Regions from separate parts of the Erwinia sp. E602 genome, predicted to be linked through region 2. Evidence: predicted binding sites of a transcription regulator. Region 2 holds the regulator's gene; each other region holds the start of a gene.
The links. The regulator LexA, encoded in region 2, represses DNA repair genes until DNA is damaged. The targets are predictions, from matches to a motif close to TNCTGTATGTACATACAGNA.

Region 1 (7,628 bases), 1.3 Mb from region 2:
GGCGAAGTGCAGAAGTTGGTGAAGTTGGTGAAGTTGGTGAAGTCAGGCAGGAAAGCGTGCCCGGCGTGCTGCGGTAAAGCAGCACGCCGGGCAACAGGGTCAGATCGCCACCGGGGCTTTAATCGCCGGATGCGGGTCGTAACCTTCAATCTCAAAATCGTCGAAGCGGTAGTCGAACAGCGAGTCCGGTTTACGCCTGATGATCAGCTGCGGCAGCGTGCGCGGTTCACGGGTCAGCTGCAGACGCGTCTGCTCCAGATGGTTGCTGTAGAGGTGGGTATCGCCACCGGTCCAGACAAAGTCCCCCACCTGCAGATCGCACTGCTGCGCCATCATATGCACCAGCAGCGCATAGCTGGCGATATTGAACGGCAGGCCGAGGAAGATATCGCAGGAGCGCTGGTACAGCTGGCAGGAGAGTTTGCCATCCGCTACGTAGAACTGGAAAAAGGCGTGGCACGGGGCCAGCGCCATCTCGTCCAGTTCGCCGACGTTCCAGGCAGAGACGATAATGCGCCGCGAGTCCGGGTCAGATTTCAGCTGCTCAACCACCTTCGTCAGCTGGTCGATCTGGCGGCCGTCCGGCGCGCCCCAGCTGCGCCACTGCTTGCCATACACCGGCCCGAGGTCGCCGTTTTCATCCGCCCACTCATCCCAGATCGAGACCTTGTTCTCTTTCAGGTAGGCGATGTTGGTATCGCCGTTGAGGAACCACAGCAGCTCATGAATAATCGAGCGCAGATGGCACTTCTTGGTGGTGACCAGCGGAAACCCTTCCTGCAAATTGAAACGCATCTGGTGGCCGAAAACCGACAGCGTACCGGTACCGGTGCGATCGTTTTTCGGTGTGCCGTGGTCAAGCACGTGCTGCATTAACGCCAGATACTGTTTCATTTTTCCTCACGAATTTTGGGCTGCGGGCGACGACGGTACGCCCAGATAATCATAATCACACCTGCCAGAATCATCGGCACGGAGAGGATCTGCCCCATGCTGATGCCGCTGAACAGGCCAAGCTGCTGGTCCGGCTGGCGGAAGAACTCTACGATAATGCGGAAAGCGCCGTAGCCGATCAGAAACAGGCCAGAGACCGCGCCCATCGGGCGTGACTTACGAATAAACAGGTTGAGGATGATAAACAGCACCACCCCTTCCAGAATCAGCTCATACAGCTGTGAAGGGTGGCGCGGCAGCACGCCGTAGGTCGAGAGCAGCGACTGCCATTCCGGATGGCTGGCCACCAGCGCAATATCTTCGCTGCGCGAGCCGGGGAACAGCATTGCCCACGGCAGGTTCGGATCGACGCGGCCCCACAGCTCGCCGTTGATAAAGTTGCCAAGGCGTCCGGCACCCAGTCCGAACGGGATCAACGGTGCCATAAAGTCAGCCACCTGGAAGAAGTGACGTCTGGTGCGGTGGGCAAAGATCATCATTACCACGATCACGCCGATCAGGCCGCCGTGGAACGACATACCACCGTCCCACACTTTGAACAGGTAGAGCGGATTTTCGAGGAACAAAGGCAGGTTATAGAAGAACACATAACCGATACGTCCGCCGAGGAACACGCCGAGGAAACCAGCGTACAGCAGGTTTTCAACCTCTTCTTTTTTCCAGCCGCTGCCCGGCTTATTGGCGCGGCGCACCGCCAGCCACATGGCGAACACGAAACCCACCAGATACATCAGCCCGTACCAGTGCAGCGAAACCGGCCCGATGGAGAAGATCACCGGGTCGAATTGGGGGAAAGCCAGATAGCCGTTATTCATCTTTCACCATTAGTTGAGTCAATCCTGACAGGCAGCCGCAATCGTCGGCTGCATAAGTCGCGCATCATAGCATAGCGGGAATTTTCGCGGTCCCGCCCGAGTGTAAACTTTGTTAAGAGAGAAGTTGCCTGAGGAACCCGTTCAGCGCCCGCCGCGGATCAGGCCGCCCAGCCCTTTCTGCTCCATAAACGCCGCCACTTCGCTGCGCACCTCGCGGGTGTGCATCGCGGCCAGGCCGGTGCGGGCCAGCGCCTGCGCCTCTTCCAGCTCAATATGGCGCAGCAGATATTTGACCCGCGCCACGTTGCGGCCGTTCATGCTCAGGTGGTGATAGCCCATGCCCACCAGCATCACCACGCTCATCGGGTCGCCGGCCATTTCACCGCACAGGCACAGCTCAATACCGGCCCGTTCTGCCTCATCGGCGATGGTCTGTAACGCCCGCAGCAGCGCCGGGTGCAGGCTGTCGTAGATTGACGCCACCCGGGTGTTGTTGCGATCCACCGCCAGCAGGTACTGGGTCAGGTCGTTGGTGCCGACCGAGATAAAATCGATGCGCCCACGCAGGTGCGGGATCATAAAGATCATCGACGGCACTTCAATCATCACCCCCAGCCGGGGCAGCGGAATAGCGTAACCGAGCATCTCGCTCACTTCCTGACTGGCACGGTCGATCAGCCGTTGTGCCTCGTCGATCTCATCAATGCTGGTGATCATCGGCAGCAGGATGCTGAGGTTGCTGCTGGCCACGTTGGCGCGCAGCATCGCGCGCAGCTGCACGAGGAAAATCTCCGGCTGGTCAAGGGTCAGGCGGATGCCGCGCCAGCCCAGCGCCGGGTTCTCTTCGCTGATTGGCATATAGGGCAGCTGCTTGTCCGCGCCGACGTCCAGCGTGCGCAGCGTCACCGGTTTATCAAGGAACAGCTGCAGCATGCCCTGATACTGCGCCACCTGCTCCTCTTCCGACGGGAAGCCGCTCTGCAGCATAAACGGGATTTCGGTACGGTACAGGCCGACGCCGTCGACCCTGCTGCCCTGGGTTTTTTCATGCTCGGCGCTTAAGCCGGCATTGAGCATTACTTTTACCGTCTGGCCGCTTTTCAGCTGCCCCGGCTGCTCAACCAGCCCTTCGGCCAGCTGGCTCAGTTCGTTCTCCGCGCTGATCAGCCGCTGATATTCGTTGACCAGCACCGCTTCCGGGTCCACCAGCAGCTCGCCGCGATAGCCGTCGACGATCAGCAGGTGGCCCTTCAGCAGCTCCGGCTGAATATCGGCCCCCATCACCGTCGGAATACCCAGCGCGCGCACCATAATCGCCGCATGGGAGTTGGCGGCACCGTCACGCACCACCACCCCGGCCAGCCGTTCACGCGGCAGCTCGGCCAGCGTGGTGGCCGTCAGTTCATCGGCCACCAGCACGAAGCGTTCCGGCCAGGTGTTGGTGCCCTGAATGGTGTCGTCAAGGTGGAACAGCAGGCGCTGGCCAAGCACCCGCAGGTCGCCCGCGCGCTCGCGCAGATAGCTGTCCTGTAGGCTGGCAAACTGGGCGGCAAACTTCTCAATGACCTTTTTAACCGCCCACTCCGCCACCGAGCCGGCCTCAATCTCCGCCAGCAGGTCTTTCTTCAGCCGCGCATCGCTGAGCAGGTGCGAGTAGAGATCGAAGATCGCCGCGCTCTCTTTGTGCAGGCTGGCGGTGAAGCGCTTGCTGTAACGGCGAAACTCCGCCGAGGCTTCCGCCATCGCCAGCGCCAGCCGTTCGCGTTCGCGCACTGAATCGAGCGTTGAGGCCGCCGAGACGTTTTCCAGCGACGGCTGTGAAGAGTCTACCCAACCCTCCGCCACCGCCACACCGGACGCGGCGGCAATCGCCTGAATGCGGGTTTGCCGGTACTGGCCAAACAGCGCGTTAAGCTGGGACTGCGACAGGATCGCCGCCAGCTGCGTCGCCAGCGTGACCAGGAAGGACTCTTCGCTTTCGTCAAACAGGCGATGTTCGCGCTGCTGCACCACCAGCACGCCCAGCAGCTGGCGACGGCTGATGATCGGCACGCCGAGGAACGAGCGAAACTGCTCCTCTTTGACCGAGGGGATATATTTAAAGCTGGGGTGTTTCTGCGCATCGGCAAGGTTGATCGGCTCAGCAAGGCGACCGACCAGGCCGACAATGCCTTCATCAAATGCCAGGGCGACCGTGCGCCCACGCGGCTTTTTTAGCCCACGCGTAGCCATCAGGTAGTAGCAGCGACGATCGTTATCGGCGAGGTAAACCGAGCAGACCTCGGTTTCCATCGCCAGACATATCTCATTAACCAGAATATCCAGCGCCTCGGTCAGACGAGGCGCTGCTGCCACTTTCTCAACTATTTCGCGCAGCTGTGTGAGCATGATCGGTGTGGCTTAACCTCTCTTCCGTCGAAAGGGCGTGTTTCGTGGTGCGGTATTTTCCTGCAGGGGCATCACCACGCTGGCAAACTCTTTCATCACCCGACGATAGACGTCGCGCTTGAAGGAGACCACCTGGCGTACCGGATACCAGAAGCTGACCCACCGCCAGCCGTCAAATTCCGGCGTGCTGCTGGTTTGCATGTTGATATCCGCGTCGTTGCACAACAGCTGCAGGAGAAACCATTTCTGTTTTTGGCCGATACAAACCGGCTTTGTGTCCCAACGCACCAAACGTTTAGGCAACTTATATCGTAACCAGTTTCGGGTGGAGGCCAGAATGCGCACATCCTTACGGTGTAAACCGACTTCCTCGAAAAGCTCGCGGTACATTGCCTGTTCCGCGGTCTCCCCTGGGTTGATGCCCCCCTGGGGAAACTGCCAGGAGTGCTGACCAAAACGTCTGGCCCACAGCACCTGTCCCTGCCTGTTACAAATTACGATACCAACATTCGGGCGGTAGCCATCATCATCGATCACCGGACTACCTCAAACTAAAACTGGATGTTCTGATTGTTTCACACTCCTTACAGACGGTAAACCACTGCTTTAACAGCATGTGCCTGGTCCGGAGTGGGATAACTCTTCATTAACAGGCAAGTTATAAACAGAAAGCGGGGGAAAAAGGCGATCTTATTCACGTTTTCTGTGGATAGCTTTGTGCAGAACTCGCTGAAGAAGTGGGGAAAACTTTTGTGGTCGCTAAACAAGACCTGCCAGCATCAAGGAATAATCTTATATTAATCAGAGGCATTTAGCGGTGTAGCGCCCTTTTCCTGTCCATGTCATTCTGCTGTCATATCCAGCGATCCGCGGACTGGTGATTTTTCGCGCACATATGACGTTATCCACAGAATATGTTGATTACTTGCCCACGACGCAGGCTAAATGGGCAAAAAACCCCTGCGTCAAGGCTGTAAATGGAAACAGTATTATCTTCACGGGCCACTTATCCCACTTTTCTGTGGATAACTACCCGGAAGATCCTGTTCATTGCCGGTGACCAGAAAAGTTAAACCTTACAGAGCCCTGACCGACGGCGGCAGTCGGGCGATAAAAAAACACGATTTATCATGCTATTATTGTTTTTTTCCCCCACTGAATAACCGCACGCCGTGATGCTGTCGTTTGCTGTACTTTTTTTAACCACCGGAGAGCAGATTGAGCGATAACGATTTTCTGCCGCCGCCACGCCATGAAGATGAGCTGATGGCCCGCGCCCGAGGCCTTGCGGGGTACACCCTCGGTGAACTGGCGCACGCCTGTGGTTTAGCTATCCCGCGCGATCTGAAACGCGATAAAGGCTGGGTGGGTATGCTGCTGGAACGCTGCCTGGGTGCCAGCGCGGGCAGCAAGCCGGAGCAGGATTTCGCCGCCATTGGCGTTGAGCTGAAAACCATTCCGATCGACGCGGCGGGCCGCCCGCTGGAAACCACCTTTGTCTGCGTGGCGCCGCTGACCGGCAACAGCGGCGTGACCTGGCTCACCAGCCACGTCCGCCATAAGCTGAGCCGGGTGCTGTGGGTGCCGGTGGAGGGCGATCGGGCCATTGCGCTGCCTGACCGCCACGTCGGGGCCGCGCTGCTGTGGAGCCCGGACGCGGAGGAGGAGCGGCAGCTGCGCCGCGACTGGGAAGAGCTGATGGATATGATCGTGCTCGGCCAGGTGGAGCAGATCACCGCACGCCACGGCGACGTGCTGCAAATTCGCCCTAAAGCGGCCAACAGCAGAGCGTTGACCGAGGGGATTGGCCGCGAGGGGCAGCCGATTATGACCCTGCCGCGCGGCTTCTATCTGAAAAAATCCTTTACCGGTGCGCTGCTGGCGCGGCACTTTTTACTCTGAGCCGCCGGCGGTGGCCAGCGATGTCAAGTTTTCCGGCCTTAACGCCGGACTTTCAGACTGATGTGATTATCACCACGGAATATTTCGTTTATTACTACACTCTTAAGCGTAAACGAATCACAGGGGAGATAACCATGAAGTTGATGACTGGCGCAGCGGCGATCGGCATAGCGATGCTGTTGAGCGGCTGCAGCAGCAGCTATGTAATGGCGACCAAAGACGGGCAGATGATTATGACCGACGGTAAGCCGCAAATTGATAAAGAGACCGGGCTGGTGCAGTACACCGACGAGTCCGGTCATGAGAAGCAGATTAACGGCGACGAGGTTTCCAGCATCGTTGAGCGCTAATCTGACGGCTGTTGCCTGGATGCGCCCGTATTCAGGCAGTTGTTCATCGCTCTGCACAATTCCTCACTTCCCCCACTGCCCCGCCGCGGTTATAGTCGAAAACCGGGATCTGGCACCGTCAGCCAGTGAACGATGCAGGAGTATTCCCTGACCTTCAAAAATGAAAAGGAAGCCGGAAATGCATTATCACCGTATCCCCCACAGCACCCTTGAAATCAGCTCACTGGGCCTGGGAACCATGACCTTTGGCGAGCAGAACAGCGAAGCCGACGCGCATGCCCAGCTGGATTACGCCCTGAGCCGCGGCATCAACCTGATTGATACCGCCGAAATGTATCCGGTGCCGCCGCGCCCGGAAACTCAGGGCCTGACCGAGAGTTATATCGGCAGCTGGCTGAAGGCGCGCGGTAACCGTGACAAGGTGGTGCTGGCCTCGAAAGTTGCCGGACCGGTGCGCGGTGCGGACGCCTCTATCCGCCCGGGACAGGTACTGGACCGTAAAAACATCCGTGCCGCGCTGGATGCCAGCCTGAAACGGCTGAATACCGACTATCTCGATCTTTATCAGCTGCACTGGCCGCAGCGCCAGACTAACTTCTTTGGCAAGCTGAACTATGAATATGCCGATACCACCGCGCCGGTCACGCTGCTGGAGACGCTGGAAGCGCTGAACGAGCAGGTGCGCGCCGGGAAAATCCGCTACATCGGCGTGTCCAATGAAACGCCGTGGGGCGTGATGCGCTATCTGCAGCTGGCGGAAAAACACGAGCTGCCGCGCATCGTCAGCATTCAGAACCCCTACAGCCTGCTGAACCGCAGCTTTGAGGTGGGTCTGGCGGAGATCAGCCATCATGAAGGGGTTGAGCTGCTGGCCTACTCCAGCCTGGCGTTCGGCACCCTGAGCGGCAAGTACCTCAACGGCGCGCAGCCGGCCGGCGCACGCAATACGCTGTTCAGCCGCTTTACCCGCTACAGCGGCGAGCAGTCGCAGCTGGCGATTGCAGAATACGTCGCGCTGGCGAAAAAACACGGGCTGGACCCGTCGCAGATGGCGCTGGCGTTTGTCCGCCAGCAGCCGTTTGTCGCCAGCACGCTGCTGGGGGCGACGACGCTGGAGCAGCTGAAGATCAATATCGACAGCTACGACCTGACGCTGAACGCGGACGTACTGGAAGGGCTGGAGGCGATTCACCGCCGCTTCACTTACCCTGCGCCATAA
Region 2 (7,628 bases):
GGTAATTACCATGCGCGCTGCCGGCTGCGTGATTAACGACTTCGCCGACCGCAAAATCGACGGCCACGTCAAACGCACCCGGCTGCGCCCGCTGCCGAGCGGGGCGGTCACCAGCCGTGAGGCCAAACTGCTGTTTGCCGGGCTGGTGCTGGTCTCCTTCGCGCTGGTGCTGACCATGAACCGCATGACTATCCTGCTGTCGTTCGGCGGCCTGACGCTGGCGTGGATGTACCCGTTTATGAAGCGTCACACCCACCTGCCGCAGGTGGTGCTGGGCGCGGCGTTTGGCTGGGCGATCCCGATGGGCTGGGCGGCGGTCAGCGAGAGCGTGCCGCTGGTCTGCTGGCTGCTGTTTTTTGCTAACGTCTGCTGGACGGTGGCTTACGACACCCTGTACGCGATGGTCGATCGCGACGACGACCTGAAGATTGGCGTCAAGTCGACGGCGATCCTGTTTGGCCGCTTCGATAAGCTAATCGTCGGACTGCTGCAGCTGGCAACGCTGGCGCTGATGGCGCTGGTCGGCTGGCTGAGCGGGCTGGGCGGGGCGTTCTGGTGGTCCATGCTGCTGGCGGCCGGGCTGTTTATACACCAGCAGAGGCAGGTGGCAGGACGCGATCGCGACGCCTGTTTCAGGGCGTTCCTGAATAACAACTACGTCGGTATGGTGCTGTTTGCCGGCATCGCTATCAGCCTCTGGTAGCCGCGCTCTGCGCCGGTGGCGAGCCTTAGCATCATCAGGCTACCGTCGGGACAGGCGAAAAAAAGGCCGGTCGCGCTGGCGCAGTAAATCATGGGGCTTCCCCTCTTTACTGGCTCAGTGCGACCGGCCTTTTCGTTGCAGGCAACACCGGGTTGCCGTTTAACTGATTTTTACCGCGGGCGTGGCTGGTGGTCAGGGCGTTGCCCCATGACTCCGGGGCAACCGCACTCTCCGTCACCGCGTCACCGTATTACTCCGGCGCGATCGCGCTCTCCGTCACGGCAGCGGCGGAGGGCTCCGGTGCCACAGCACTTTCAATCGTCATCCGCACGTCCTGGGTGATCAGCTCCGCCAGCAGCTGGTAAACGCGCTGGGTCCGTTCAACCTGGGCATCACCGGAATCGCTGATGTAGCCTTCATCACGCAGCGTCAGCACCAGCGAGGTGAACACCGCCTTGTCGAAGAACTCCGGCGCGTTAATGCCGTGCAGCACCGACAGGCGCTGGGCCATGGTGCGGCTCTCTTTCTCCAGCGTGCCGCGGTTAATCGCCGGGTTCGCGCTGAGGATCGAGAAGGTAATGGCATAACGCTGCAGGGTTTCGCGTACGCCGGCGGCCAGCAGCTGAAGGGTGCGGAAACGCGGCGGGTTCAGGCGCAGATGCTGGTCTTCCACCAGCAGCAGGCCCTGACGCGCCATCTCGGCCACCAGCGGCTCAATCACCTGCGGCAGCTCTGCGGCATCCCAGCGCAGGAACAGCTCGCTTTTCAGCATCGGGTAGATCACGCTGACCTGGCGCAGCAGCTCATCACGGCTCAGCTCGCGGTGCTGCATCAGGACCGCGGCAATCAGCGACGGCAGCACCAGCATATGATGAATGTTGTTGCGGTAGTAGGTCATCAGCACCGCCTGCTCGCGCGGCAGAATCACGATCTCACCGATGCTGTCCTGCTCCAGCTCAAACTTATTCATGCTCAGCGCGTGTTCCAGCAGCGCTTCCGGCGTCATATCCGGCACGGTGGCATCCGGCGAATAGGGCACGTTGCGCAGCAGTTCGACGTAGCAGCCGAGCTGTTCGGTCAGCTGGTCACGGGTCATCGAGCGCTGGCGTGAAGCCAGCAGCGCGGTCACGCACAGGTTCATGGCGTTCGCCGCCCCGGCGTTGTTGATGCGCACCATCACTTTCTGGGCAATATCGTTCACCGCCGGGGTTAACCACGCCGGGCGCTGGGCCTCAATCGGGTCAATCGCCTCGCGCCACTCCGGCACCTGCTGGTTAAGATACGCGACCAGCGGCAGCGGTTCGCCAAAGTTGACGTAGCCCTGGCCGAGATTTCGCAGCTTACGCAGCCCGCGCACCATCGACAGGAAGCCCTCTTTCTCTTTGGTCGCGCCGCGCAGCTCTTTAGCGTAGGTACCTACTTCCATCACGTGCTCGTAGCCAATATAGATCGGCACCAGGGTGATTGGCCGGTTGCCGCCGCGCAGCATCGCCTGAATGGTCATCGACAGCGTGCCGGTTTTCGGATCGAGCAGGCGGCCGGTGCGTGAGCGTCCGCCCTCCACGAAGTACTCCACCGAATAGCCGCGGGTAAACAGCTCGCCGAGGTATTCGCGGAATACCGTCGAGTAGAGTTTATTGCCCTTAAAGGTGCGACGGATAAAGAACGCCCCCAGCCGGCGGAAAATCGGCCCGGCCGGCCAGAAGTTCAGGTTAATTCCGGCCGCGATATGCGGCGGCACCAGCCCCTGGTGATAGAGCACGTAGGAGAGCAGCAGGTAATCCATATGGCTGCGGTGGCACGGCACGTAGACGATCTCGTGGCCGTCCTGCGCCAGCTGGCGTACGCGCTCACCGCCGTTGACGTTGATCCCCTGGTAAAGCTTGCTCCAGGTCCAGCCCATAATGCGGTCGGTCAGGCGGATCGCCTCATAGGAGAAGTCGGCCGCCACCTCTTCCATCAGTTCGATGGCGTTCTGCTGGGCCTTCTCATGGGAGATTTTCTTGCTGCGCGCCTCGTCTTCCACCGCCTTGGCGATGGCTTTCGACTGCAGCAGCTTGTTAAACAGGTCCTGACGCACCGGCAGACGCGGGCCGATCGCCGCCAGGCGCTGGCGGGCGAAATGCATACGCGCCACGCGGGCCAGCTTCTGAGCGATGGTTTTATCCGTGCCGTGCTCGGTGGCCATATGGCGCAGCGAGACCATCGGCGAGAAGCGCACGAAGCTGTCGCGCCCCAGCCACAGCACCGCAAAGAATTTTTGAATGCCGTTCAGCACCCGCAGATGCGGCTGGCTTTCGCCCTGCACCTCGCGTCCCGGCGCACGGCCAAACATCACCGACACCGGCACCATCTGCACATCAAGGTCAGGATGGCTGCGGTGCAGGTCCAGATAGTCATGGAACAGCTTGACCGAATCCGGGTTTGGCACGTAGTAAGGGAACAGGCGCGGGCCGTCATGGATAAACACATAACGCGGCAACAGGGTGCCATCGATCTCCAGCGGCTGCAGCGGATCCGGCAGCTCCTGTTTGCGACACTGCTCACGCAGCGCCAGGAGATCGGCCTTTGAATCATAAGGCAGCACATACATAATAGGGCGCGACGTATCGAGCCCGAGCTCAGCAACCGGCTCGGCCGGAATTGCCTTACTCTTTACCAGAAATTTAACTGGCAGATTCAAAAGGTTATAATATAAATTACGCCAACCTGACATAGACAACATGAAGCCTCTTGTTAGCAAAGCGCCGCAAGCATACCAGAAAGCGCCAACAGAATCTGTGGTGTTGCAAATTGTGCTACACCCGTCTCCGACGTCAAACTTCTCAAAGGGTTCCCTGATTATGGCAAATAACGCCACCGGCCTGACACGAATCGTAAAAGCAGCCGGTTATTCGTGGCAAGGATTACGCGCCGCCTGGCAGCATGAAGCGGCCTTTCGCCAGGAAGCGATCGCGGCGATTATCGCGGTGGCGGTGGCCTGCTGGCTGGATGTTGATGCCGTCACGCGCGTACTGCTGATCGGTTCGGTGGTGCTGGTGATTATCGTCGAAGTTCTCAACAGCGCGATTGAGGCGGTGGTGGACCGCATCGGCAGTGAAATGCATCCGCTGGCCGGGCGCGCAAAAGATATGGGCTCCGCCGCCGTCCTGCTGAGCATCTTACTGGCAATCGCTGTCTGGGCCATGTTGTTACTGCCGAATCTGCAATGAGTTATCCAAAAAAGGCACTTTCATGCGGCGAAAGTGCGCCAGCTGACCTCTGCAACGCCCCTCTGATGCAAAATTGATCGCCAGCGGGGCGGGTTTGGGTTCCCAAGGGCGAAATAGCTGTATATACTCACAGTCGACTGTATAAACAACCAGGGGGCGGGATGAAAGCATTAACGGCACGGCAGCAGCAGGTCTATGACCTGATTCGCGACCATATTAACCAGACCGGTATGCCACCGACGCGGGCAGAAATTGCCTCGCAGCTCGGCTTCCGTTCCCCCAATGCCGCCGAAGAGCACCTGAAAGCGCTGGCGCGTAAAGGCGTGATTGAGATCGTCTCCGGCGCCTCGCGCGGCATTCGCCTGATGATGGAAGAGGTCAACGGCCTGCCGCTGATCGGCCGCGTGGCAGCCGGTGAACCGCTGCTGGCGGAAGAGCATATTGAAGGGCACTATCAGGTGGACCCGGAAATGTTCAAACCGAGCGCGGACTTCCTGCTGCGCGTCAGCGGTATGTCGATGCGCGACATCGGTATTCTCGACGGTGACCTGCTGGCGGTACACAAGACCGAAGACGTGCGCAATGGCCAGGTGGTCGTGGCGCGTATCGACGATGAAGTGACGGTAAAACGTCTGAAGAAGCAGGGCAACACCGTGCAGCTGCTGCCGGAAAACCCGGACTTCCAGCCGATCGTGGTCGACCTGCGTGAGCAGACGCTCACCATCGAAGGCCTGGCCGTGGGCGTGATCCGCAACGGCAACTGGCAGTAGCGCGACCCACCACGGCTCATCACGCAGCGGCCTCCTCCCCGCCGCTGCGCATTTCCCCTTTGAATTCCTGCGCACGCTTTCCTGCTGCATGACAGCCTGCCTGAATCAGCAATCTTACCGATCATATCCTTTGTGCTGACGTGCTGACGTGCTGATATATAGCCCTGACCGATCGATGCCTGTGACCCGGCGAACGCGTCCAGCCCGTCAGAGGTCGACAGGCAGTGACAGGTGAAGTTCCAGATACAGGTTCCGCACAGGCAAGGATACCGCTCCAATATGAAACTACTTTCCGTTGCCGATAAGCAGCTCTGGCGGCTGGCGGCTGGCGGCTGGCGCTGTGGGCGATCTGGCGGCGTCACTGGCGGCGGGGCACCTGGTTCAGCGCTGAACGATAATGGAAATATTTAGTTACTTACGTGATGCCCAGTCTTAGTCTCTGATTTACATTCACTTTTATCGGTTTTCTGCCTGCAGGAGAGCCGATTTTATCTTTTAATCGTCCACTCAGCGCATATCCGCGCGTTTCTACTATAATTAACTCTGTGTTCAGCGCTAATCCAGATTTTTATCTGGTAATCAGGCGCACTTACAAGACGAATACGCTAAAGGCTGTTCTAAACCTAAGCTGAGGGAGTTATATGATGAATAAAGACGAAGCGAGCGGTAACTGGAAGCAGTTCAAAGGTAAAGTGAAAGAACAGTGGGGCAAGCTGACCGACGACGACCTGACGGTCGTGGAAGGTAAACGCGATCAGCTGGTCGGAAAAATTCAGGAACGTTACGGCTACCAGAAAGATCAGGCCGAAAAAGAACTGAAGGACTGGGAAACCCGCAACGATCACCGCTGGTAATCTCTGCCTCTGAGAATTGGGCTCCTACCCCAGGCACAAGGATCGTGCCAACTCTCACCAACCCCGTAACAGATCCCCTGACTCACTGAGTAGTGACCCGTTACTGTACTGGCTACAGCTCTGTCGCCATTAACCCCGTTTTCTCTTCAACAGACCTGCCTGCAGAAATATCCCGTTTATCCTACAGGTAACCCTGTCAGCGATCGCATCCGCACCCGGCATGCAGGAGCACTGAACTCAACGTCCGCGTTTTTTCGCCGGTGCGCTGTGATCGTGATCGCAGGCCTCATGGTGAGAGCAGGTTTCAATCTCCGCGCAGCCCGAGCAGAAGCCATGCGCTTCAATCACGCTGTGGCCCAGCGTGAAGCCGGTTTTCAGCGCCAGCGATGTCAGGATCGCCTCAACGCCGTCGGCATGTTGTTCGCTCACCGACCCACAGCGATCGCAAATCAGCATCGCCGACGTGTGGGAGTGCTCTTCGAAATGGTGGCAGACTACGTAACTGTTGGTTGACTCTACGCGGTGAATAAAGCCTTGTTCCAGCAGGAAATCCAGCGCGCGATAGACGGTCGGTGGCTTGGCCTGCGGCTCGGACTCGCGCAGCAGGTCCAGCAGATCGTAGGCGCTGATCGCGCCGTTCTGCACGCTCATCAGGCGCAGCACTTCCAGCCGCTGTGGCGTCAGGCGCACGCTGCGCTGCTGACAAATGACTTCCGCCTGCGTCAGGATATTTTCTGTAGTCGTGGTGTTCATTATTCCCTCCTCAGGCCAGACTGAAACGTTATTTTATCACGTCTGTGCTAAAACGCCGAGTTTGCATACCGCTGCTGCCACCGTCCGCCTGGCGTGGCGGGCAAACCGCGCCTGAACGCTATATCCCTGTCCACCAGCGTGCTATCATTGCGCACAATATCGTCACCCCTTTTGCTACAGAGTTTGCGCGTTTCATGACTGAAAAATTCCCTGCACACCGCTTTTCGATTGCCCCGATGCTTGACTGGACCGACCGTCACTGCCGTTACTTCCACCGCCAGCTGACCCGCCAGACGCTGCTCTACACCGAGATGGTTACCACCGGTGCAATTATTCACGGCAAGGGCGACTATCTGGCCTTCAGCCCGGAAGAGCAGCCGATCGCGCTGCAGCTCGGCGGCAGCGATCCGGCGGCGCTGGCACAGTGTGCGAAGCTGGCCGAACAGCGCGGCTATAACGAGGTCAACCTCAACGTTGGTTGCCCCTCCGATCGCGTGCAGAACGGTCGCTTTGGTGCCTGCCTGATGGGCGAAGCGCAGCTGGTGGCCGACGGCATCAGGGCGATGCGCGACGTGGTGTCGATCCCGGTGACGGTGAAAACACGTATTGGCATCGACGAGCAGGACAGCTACGAATTCCTCTGTGACTTTATCCGCACGGTGGCGGAGCAGGGCGGCTGCGACACCTTTATCATCCACGCCCGCAAGGCCTGGCTCTCCGGCCTCAGCCCGAAAGAGAACCGCGAAATCCCGCCGCTGGACTACCCGCGCGTGTATCAGCTGAAGCGCGACTTCCCGCAGCTGACGCTGGCGATTAACGGCGGCGTGAAGACGCTGGAAGAAGCGAAAACCCATCTGCAGCATCTGGACGGGGTGATGATGGGGCGCGAAGCCTACCAGAACCCGATCCTGCTGGCGCAGGTGGATCGCGAACTGTTTGGCTGCGACGGGCCGGCGGCGGATCCGATCGCCGTGGTGCGCGCCATGTACCCTTACATCGAACAGGAGCTGTCGCAGGGCACTTACCTCGGCCACGTAACGCGGCATATGCTTGGCCTGTTCCAGGGCATTCCCGGCGCGCGCCAGTGGCGTCGTTACCTGAGTGAGAACGCGCACAAGCCCGGCGCCGGCGTCGACGTGGTGGAGAAAGCCCTCGCGCTGGTGGCTGACCGCGTGCCGGCGGACGTTGAGTAATCGCCTGATTTTTTGACCACACCTTCGTTAAATTGACCAGGGCAACCGCTGTCCTGGTCATCCCTGCCCAGAGAATTCAGTTAGTTACGCATTCCCCCAACCTGGCACGCTTCTTGTAATATCCCGCTATACCCCCTGTTTCT
Region 3 (7,628 bases), 1.7 Mb from region 2:
CAGGGCGGCATTGTCGAAGTGGCCTCGGTGGACGTGGTCGACGGGCAGATCGTTAACCCGATGAGCGACCTGATCCTGCCGGACCGGCCAATTGGCCGCCAGGCGATGGCCATTCACCGCATTACCGAAGCGATGGTGCGCGGCAAGCCGACCATCGAGCAGGCGATCGGCCGTTATCACGGCAGCGCGTTTTACGTTGCGCACAACGCCAGCTTTGACCGGCGGATGCTGCCGGAGATGCACGGAGAGTGGATCTGTACCATGACCCTCGCCCGCGCGCTGTGGCCGGGGCGCAAGTACGGCAACCAGGCGCTGCGCGAGTCGCTGCAGCTGGAGGTGTCACCGCCGCCGGAGCTGCACGCCCACCGGGCGCTGTACGACTGCTACGTCACCGCCGCGCTGCTGATACGCATCATGGACTACAGCGGCTGGGATGCTGCGGAAATGCTGCGCCGCATGCAGGTCAAAGGCTCGGTCAACAGCCTGCCGTTTGGTAAGTATCGCGGGCAGAAGGTTGACGACGTGGCGAAAAAAGATCCGGGATACTGTCAGTGGATGCTGAAAAATATCCCGGACCTGAAGCCCGACCTGCGCGGTGCCCTGCTGCGCGCCTTAAGCGCCGCCGATTAAGCGGCCGGGCCGGCGAGCGTTCCGTTCGCCAGCCCAATCAGGAAGGCGTACTCCAGCGCCACCTCTTCCCACACCTTATAACGCCCCGATTTGCCGCCGTGGCCGGCATCCATATCGGTGTGCAGCACCAGCAGATGGTCATCAGTTTTCAGCTCACGCAGTTTTGCCACCCATTTGGCCGGCTCCCAGAACTGTACCTGCGAGTCGTGTAGCCCGGTGGTCACCAGCAGATGCGGATAGGCCTGCGCGGTGACGTTGTCGTACGGGCTGTACTGACGAATATAGCGGTAGTACTGCTCGTCGGCCGGGTTGCCCCACTCATCGTATTCGCCGGTGGTCAGTGGAATGCTCTCATCCAGCATGGTGGTCACCACGTCAACAAACGGCACCTGAGCCACCACGCCGTGGAAGCGCGCGGGCTGCTGGTTGATCACCGTGCCCATCAGCAGGCCACCGGCGCTGCCGCCCATCGCGTAGAGTTTTGCCGGATCGCCGTAACCCTGTGCCACCAGCGCCTCGGTCAGGTCGATAAAGTCGTTAAAGGTGTTCATCTTGTTCAGCAGGCGGCCGTCGTCATACCACTGCTGCCCCATCTCGCCGCCGCCGCGGATATGGGTCAGGGCGAAGACAAAGCCGCGGTCGAGCAGGCTGAGGCGGCTGGCGCTGAAATCCGCATCCATGCTGCTGCCGTACGAGCCGTAGCCGTAGACCAGCAGCGGGTTGTGGCCCGGTGTATAGCTGTCCTGGCGGTAAACCAGCGACACCGGCACCTCAACGCCGTCGCGCATGGTCACCCAGTGGCGCTCGCTGCGGTAACGCGTGGCGTCAAAACCTTTCACCTCGGTCTGCTTCAGCACGCTGCGTTCGCCGCTGTCCATATCCAGCTCGTAGAGGGTATCCGGCGTGGTCATCGACGAGTAGCCGTAGCGCAGCTTGCTGGTCTCCGGCTCCGGGTTGTGGCCCACCCAGGTAACGTAGGTCGGATCGTCGAAGGCGATACGCACCTCTTTGCCGTTCTGCCAGTGGATCTGCCGCAGGCTGGTCAGCCCGCGCTGGCGCTCTTCCACCACCAGCCAGTCGCGGAACAGGCTGTAGCCCTCCAGCACGATATCCCCCCGCGGGGCGATCACCGGCTGCCAGGCCGCGTCATCCGCGGTTGCGCTGCGGTAAAGGCCAAAGTTTTTCCCGTCGCGGTTGGAGCGGATAAAGAACTGCTGCTGGTAGTGATCGACGCTGTACTCATGATCTTTACGCCGCGGGCTGAACAGCTGCGGCTGCGCCTGCGGATCGCCGGCGTCCAGCAGCAGGATCTCGCTGGTGGTACTGCTGTTAAGCGAGATGGCGATGTACTGCTCAGAGGTGGTTTTATATACGCCGACGTAAAAGGTATCGTCCGCCTCTTCATACACCAGCTGGTCCTGCTGCTGCGGGGTGCCGAGGGTATGTCGCCACACCTGGTACGGCAGCAGCGTCTGCGGGTGCTTACGCACGTAGTAGAGCGTCTGCGAGTCGTTGGCCCAGGTCATGCTGCTGGAGACCTGCTCCAGCACCTCGTCATACTGACGATCGGTGCTGAGATTACGCAGGCGAATGCTGTAGATACGGCGTGAGAGGAAATCCTCCGCCAGCGCCAGAATCTGGTTATCACGGCTGATGGCCATGCCGCCCAGCGTATAGAATTCGCTGTCCGCCGCGCGCTGATTGCCGTCGACCAGCGTCTGCCACTGCTCCGGCGTGGCGGTATCCGCCGGCTGGCGGCTGTGGATCGCGTACTCGTCGCCCTCTTCAAAGCGGCTCTGGTAACGCCAGCCGCGCTTCACATAGGGCACCGACTGGTCACGCGGCGGAATACGATCGACAATCTCTTTCAGCAGCTCGGCCTGCAGCGCCTGCTGCGGGGCCAGCAGCTGCTGACCGTAATCGTTCTCAGCCTGCAGCCAGGCCAGCACTTCCGGGTCAGCGCGCTCGTCGTCACGCATCCAGTAGTAGTTGTCGGTACGGGTTTCACCATGCAGGGTCATCTGATGGGGGATTTTTTTCGCTAATGGAGGGGTCATAGTCTCTTCGCGGTTGCTGTGCCTGTCTGAAAGACTGGCAGTAAGCGGACGAAATGCCAAGGAATTATGCGGGTGGGAACACAAAAAGGTCGGGCGACGGGAAATCGCCCGGCTCAGCGTCAGCGTCAGGCAATAAGTTTCAGTTTCTCTTCGCGGATGTCACCCAGAATCGAATCCCGCACGTCCTGCGGAATGTTCAGCGCGTCACCCAGCGCCTGCAGGTAGCTGCGCTCCATAAAGTGGTCGGCGTCAATCACCAGGTTGCTGAGGAAATAGACCTCCAGCGCCTCTTCTTCATTTTTGACATCCGCCGCCAGCCGCTGTGGATCCAGCGGACGCTCAATCGCCTGCTGCACCAGCCGTTCGGCCTGTTCGCCGAGGCCCGACTGGCGGATATGTTCATCGATGGCCTGACGCTCTGAGCTGTCGATATGGCCATCGCTTTTGGCGGCAAACACCAGCGCTTCAATCAGCCGTTCGGCGCGGCGGTCCACCGGCGTGCTCTGCTGACCGAACTGCGGCTGGTCGCGGTGGGTTTCGCTGACCCGCTGCTTGTACCTGTTCCACAGCACAGCACCCGCCGCCGCGCTACCGCCAATGATCAGCGCATTTTTGCCGTACTTAGCCAGCAGATTACGTGACGACTTGCTGGCAATCAGCATGCCCGCCAGCCCGCCCAGCGCGCCGGGAGCCAGCATTTTGCTCAGCCCTTCTCCGCCGGAGGATTTACCCGCCTTACCCAGTACCGATTGAATCTGCTGTAACCAGTTGCTCATAGTGGTTCCTTCTGGCCGAAAAACACCACAATAGGCGAAGGCGCGTCAGGAAACGTCAAAGGATGCAAAGGCCGGTTAAAGAAGATGCCGCCATAGCGCTTTCGGGCGCTGAACTTGCCGGACCGCTACAGGGCTTCTACTCTGTACTACCTGGTTCGTAAGTTTTCAGGAGCACTGATGACGCAGCACGCTTCCCCGCTGTTTCTTAACACCATTCTCACCGGCGGCACGCCGCAGCAGAAGCTGCGTGCGGCGAAGTCAGCGGGCTTTGATCAGGTTGAACTGTGGCAACAGGATGTGCAGGCCGCCGGCGGGGGTGCCTTCACGCTGGCGCCGCTGCTGCACGAACTGCAGCTGGGGCTGACCGACTATCAGGTATTGCTGGATTTTGACGGCGCGCGCGGCGACAAACGTGAGGATAAGCGACGTGAGGCGCTGACGATGATGGACAACGCCGTTAAGCTGGGAGCAAACACGATACTGACCCCAGCCTCCACCGATCCCTGCTGCGATGCCGGCTGCGTACTGCAGGACCTGCGCTGGCTGACGGCACAGGCGGCAGAGCGCGGGTTGCGGGTCGCCTATGAAGCGATGGCCTGGAGCCAGCATATCAATACCACCGATGCCGCCTGGCATCTGATACAAAAGACCGGCGCCGGAAATATCGGGCTGGTGGTGGATGCCTTTCATATCTTTGCCGGCGGGCGGACGCTTGACGATCTGGCGGGGATCCCGGCGGAAAAAATTTACCTGGTGCAGCTGTCAGATCTCAGCACCCGGCCGCAGAAAAACCAGCTGGTTGAAACCGCGCGTCACCATCGCCTGTTACCCGGCGAGGGAAACTTCCCCCTGACATCGCTGCTGCAGCACCTGAAAACGCTGGATTATCGCGGCCCCGTCGGGCTGGAGGTATTTAATGACGAGCGCCAGGCAGCCGATGCGCATCTGACGGCTGATGCGGCAATGCAGTCACTGCGCAGGGTGCTGGACAGCGCAGGCTATCGGTAGTAAAAAATGCTCCCCGTCATTATGCCGACCTGACGCCCGGTCAGCCATCAGGCCGATTTTACCGCGCGCAGCGTAGTGGCGTCGTCTTCGGCGCTGTCGCTGCTCTCTTCCGGCAGCTTGCCGCTGCGCAGGATATGCTGCAGGGCGTCTTTGTTCTCCGCCAGGAACAGGCCCAGCGCCTCGCCCTGCTGTTCGTCCAGTTCAAGCTGGCTGGTGGTTAACCAGTCAGAGAACACTTCCGCCATATCGAGCATTTTGTCGTACGCATCGGCTTCCTTCTTGCTGGCAAAAGTCATCTTTTCCTCACCTTTTCTGACGACAACGTATTTAATCTCAACAGCCATGATGTTCACTCCGGTTAACTGTGTTTATATACAGTATAACAGCAACGGTTTTTTGACTCAAGCTTCCCGTAACAGATGATCGCGCAAACGTTTTCGTTTATACTGCGCGCGTTATTTTTCATCCAATCAGGTAGACATTATGACGACTTTAGGAACCGCGCTGCGCCCTGCTGCGACACGCGTAATGCTGTTAGGATCGGGCGAGCTGGGTAAAGAAGTGGCCCTGGAGTGCCAGCGTCTTGGGGTGGAAGTGATCGCCGTCGATCGCTATGCCGATGCGCCAGCGATGCACGTGGCTCACCGCAGCCACGTTATCAATATGCTGGACGGCGCCGCGCTCGCCGCGCTGGTTGCCCTTGAGAAGCCCGACTTTGTGGTGCCTGAAATTGAAGCCATCGCTACCGATATGCTGATTGAGCTGGAAAAGCAGGGCCAGCACGTGGTGCCGACCGCCCGCGCGGCCAGACTGACCATGAACCGCGAAGGCATCCGTCGCCTGGCGGCCGAAGAACTGGCGCTGCCGACCTCAACCTACCGCTTCGCCGACAGCCACGCGGCGTTTCTTGCCGCCGCCGATGAAATCGGCTTCCCGTGCATCGTCAAGCCGGTGATGAGCTCGTCCGGCAAAGGCCAGAGCTTTATCCGTGATGCGGCTCAGCTGGATGCGGCCTGGGAGTACGCCCAGCAGGGCGGCCGCGCCGGTGCCGGGCGGGTGATTGTCGAAGGCGTGGTGAAATTCGATTTCGAAATCACCCTGCTGACCATCAGTGCGGTAGACGGTATCCACTTCTGCGCGCCGATCGGCCACCGTCAGGAAGAGGGCGACTATCGCGAATCCTGGCAGCCGCAGCAGATGAGCGCGCTGGCGCTGGAACGTGCCCAGGCAATCGCAGAAAAAGTGGTCACCGCCCTCGGCGGCCGCGGCCTGTTCGGCGTCGAGCTGTTTGTCTGTGGTGATGAAGTGGTGTTCAGCGAAGTGTCACCGCGCCCGCACGATACCGGCATGGTTACGCTGATCTCGCAGGACGTTTCCGAATTCGCCCTGCACGTGCGCGCCTTCCTCGGCCTGCCGGTTGGCGGCATTCGCCAGTACGGCCCGTCGGCCTCGGCGGTGATCCTGCCGGAGCTGGACAGCGACAACGTACAGTTTGGCAATCTCTCCGCCGCGCTGGGTGCCGGCCTGCAGCTGCGCCTGTTCGGCAAGCCGGAAGTGCGCGGTCAGCGTCGTATGGGCGTAGCGCTGGCCACCGGCGACAACGTTGATGAAGCGGTCGCCCGCGCGGTGGCGGCAGCGGCCAGCGTGAAGGTCAGCGGCTAACGCCGAATCCGGGGCGGTGTGCGCCGCCCCGAAAATCACCTGCGCTCATCACTGCCGCGCGCCGGCCACCGCTTCCCGCGCCAGCTGCGTAATCCGCTGATAATCTCCTGCCTCCAGCGCGTCCAACGGCACCAGCCAGGATCCACCGATGCACAGCACGCTGTTCAGCGCCAGATAGTCACGATAGTTGGCCGGGGAGATACCGCCGGTCGGGCAGAAACGCACCTGCGGGAACGGGCCAGCAATCGCCTGCAGCGCCTTCACGCCGCCGTTGGCTTCCGCCGGGAAGAACTTGAATTCCCGCAGCCCGTAATCCAGCCCGGTCATCAGCTCCGATACGCTGCTGATACCCGGAATGAGCGGCAGCGGCCCGTCAACGGCGGCACGCAGCAGCGGTTCGGTTAAGCCCGGGCTGATAGCAAACTGCGCGCCGGCGTCGGTCACCTGTTGCAGCTGCTGCGCGTTCAGCACCGTGCCGGCCCCGACGATCGCTTCCGGCACCTCGCGCACCATCGCCTGCAGCGCCTCCAGCGCGCAGGGGGTACGCAGGGTAACCTCCAGCACGCGGATCCCCCCTGCCACCAGCGCTTTGGCCATTGGCACCGCGTGCGCAACGTCGTTGACCACGATCACCGGTACCACCGGGCCCGTCTCCAGGATCTGGCGGGCGCTGATTTTCCAGTTACTCATTGCTCAGTCTCCTTGTAATAAAAAAAACCCGCCGTAGCGGGTTTCAGAACATCAGCAGATTACTCGAACTCGTTCCACGAACGGCCGTCGCGGGTGATCATCGCCACCGACGCGACCGGGCCCCAGGTGCCGGCCTGATAAGGCTTCGGCGCTTCTTTATCCGCAGACCATGCGTCCATGATGGAGTCAACCCACTTCCAGGCCTCTTCCACTTCGTCACGGCGCACGAACAGCGCCTGAATGCCGCGCATGGTTTCCAGCAGCAGGCGCTCGTAGGCGTCCGCCAGGTGCGACTGATTGAAGGTCTCAGAGAAGCTCAGATCCAGCTTGGTGGTCTGCAGGTTGTGCTTGTGATCCAGGCCCGGCACTTTGTTGAGGATCTGGATTTCCACGCCCTCGTCCGGCTGCAGACGAATGGTCAGTTTGTTCTGCGGCAGTTCCTGCCAGGAGTCTTTGAACAGGTTCAGCGCCGGGTTCTTGAAGTAGACCACCACTTCTGAACATTTGGTCGGCAGTCGCTTACCGGTACGCAGGTAGAACGGCACGCCCGCCCAGCGCCAGTCGTCGATATCCACGCGGATAGAGACAAAAGATTCGGTGTTGCTGTTCTTATTGGCCCCCTCTTCTTCCAGGTAGCCCGGCACTTTTTTGCCCTGCACGAAGCCAGCGGTGTACTGGCCGCGCACGGTTTTTTCACGCACGTTGGTGTGGTCAATGCGGCGCAGTGAACGCAGCACCTTCACTTTCTCGTCACGGATGCGGTCAGCCGACAGATCGGCCGGCGGTGACATGGCGATCATGGTCA

Region 1: a site for LexA is predicted at 5,127-5,146, ahead of mutH (DNA mismatch repair endonuclease MutH). Genes of this name have one in related genera too.
Region 3: a site for LexA is predicted at 4,832-4,851, ahead of GKQ23_RS14120 (YebG family protein). Genes of this name have one in related genera too.

Annotation. Positions count from the first base shown of each region.
Region 1 is NZ_CP046582.1:920,627-928,254, reverse strand. Features, by position in the region: gene thyA (thymidylate synthase) at 100-894, opposite strand; gene lgt (prolipoprotein diacylglyceryl transferase) at 891-1,769, opposite strand; gene ptsP (phosphoenolpyruvate--protein phosphotransferase) at 1,911-4,157, opposite strand; gene rppH (RNA pyrophosphohydrolase) at 4,170-4,694, opposite strand; gene mutH (DNA mismatch repair endonuclease MutH) at 5,424-6,059, shown strand; gene GKQ23_RS05570 (YgdI/YgdR family lipoprotein) at 6,194-6,409, shown strand; gene GKQ23_RS05565 (NADP(H)-dependent aldo-keto reductase) at 6,588-7,628, shown strand.
Region 2 is NZ_CP046582.1:4,446,503-4,454,130, reverse strand. Features, by position in the region: gene ubiA (4-hydroxybenzoate octaprenyltransferase) at 1-703, shown strand, start outside; gene GKQ23_RS24110 (hypothetical protein) at 810-941, opposite strand; gene plsB (glycerol-3-phosphate 1-O-acyltransferase PlsB) at 954-3,419, opposite strand; gene GKQ23_RS22030 (diacylglycerol kinase) at 3,547-3,915, shown strand; gene lexA (transcriptional repressor LexA) at 4,077-4,685, shown strand; gene GKQ23_RS22020 (CsbD family protein) at 5,330-5,539, shown strand; gene zur (zinc uptake transcriptional repressor Zur) at 5,777-6,292, opposite strand; gene dusA (tRNA dihydrouridine(20/20a) synthase DusA) at 6,487-7,485, shown strand.
Region 3 is NZ_CP046582.1:2,749,765-2,757,392, forward strand. Features, by position in the region: gene exoX (exodeoxyribonuclease X) at 1-630, shown strand, start outside; gene GKQ23_RS14105 (S9 family peptidase) at 627-2,687, opposite strand; gene GKQ23_RS14110 (tellurite resistance TerB family protein) at 2,813-3,463, opposite strand; gene GKQ23_RS14115 (sugar phosphate isomerase/epimerase) at 3,641-4,471, shown strand; gene GKQ23_RS14120 (YebG family protein) at 4,519-4,815, opposite strand; gene purT (formate-dependent phosphoribosylglycinamide formyltransferase) at 4,955-6,133, shown strand; gene GKQ23_RS14130 (bifunctional 4-hydroxy-2-oxoglutarate aldolase/2-dehydro-3-deoxy-phosphogluconate aldolase) at 6,182-6,823, opposite strand; gene zwf (glucose-6-phosphate dehydrogenase) at 6,883-7,628, opposite strand, start outside.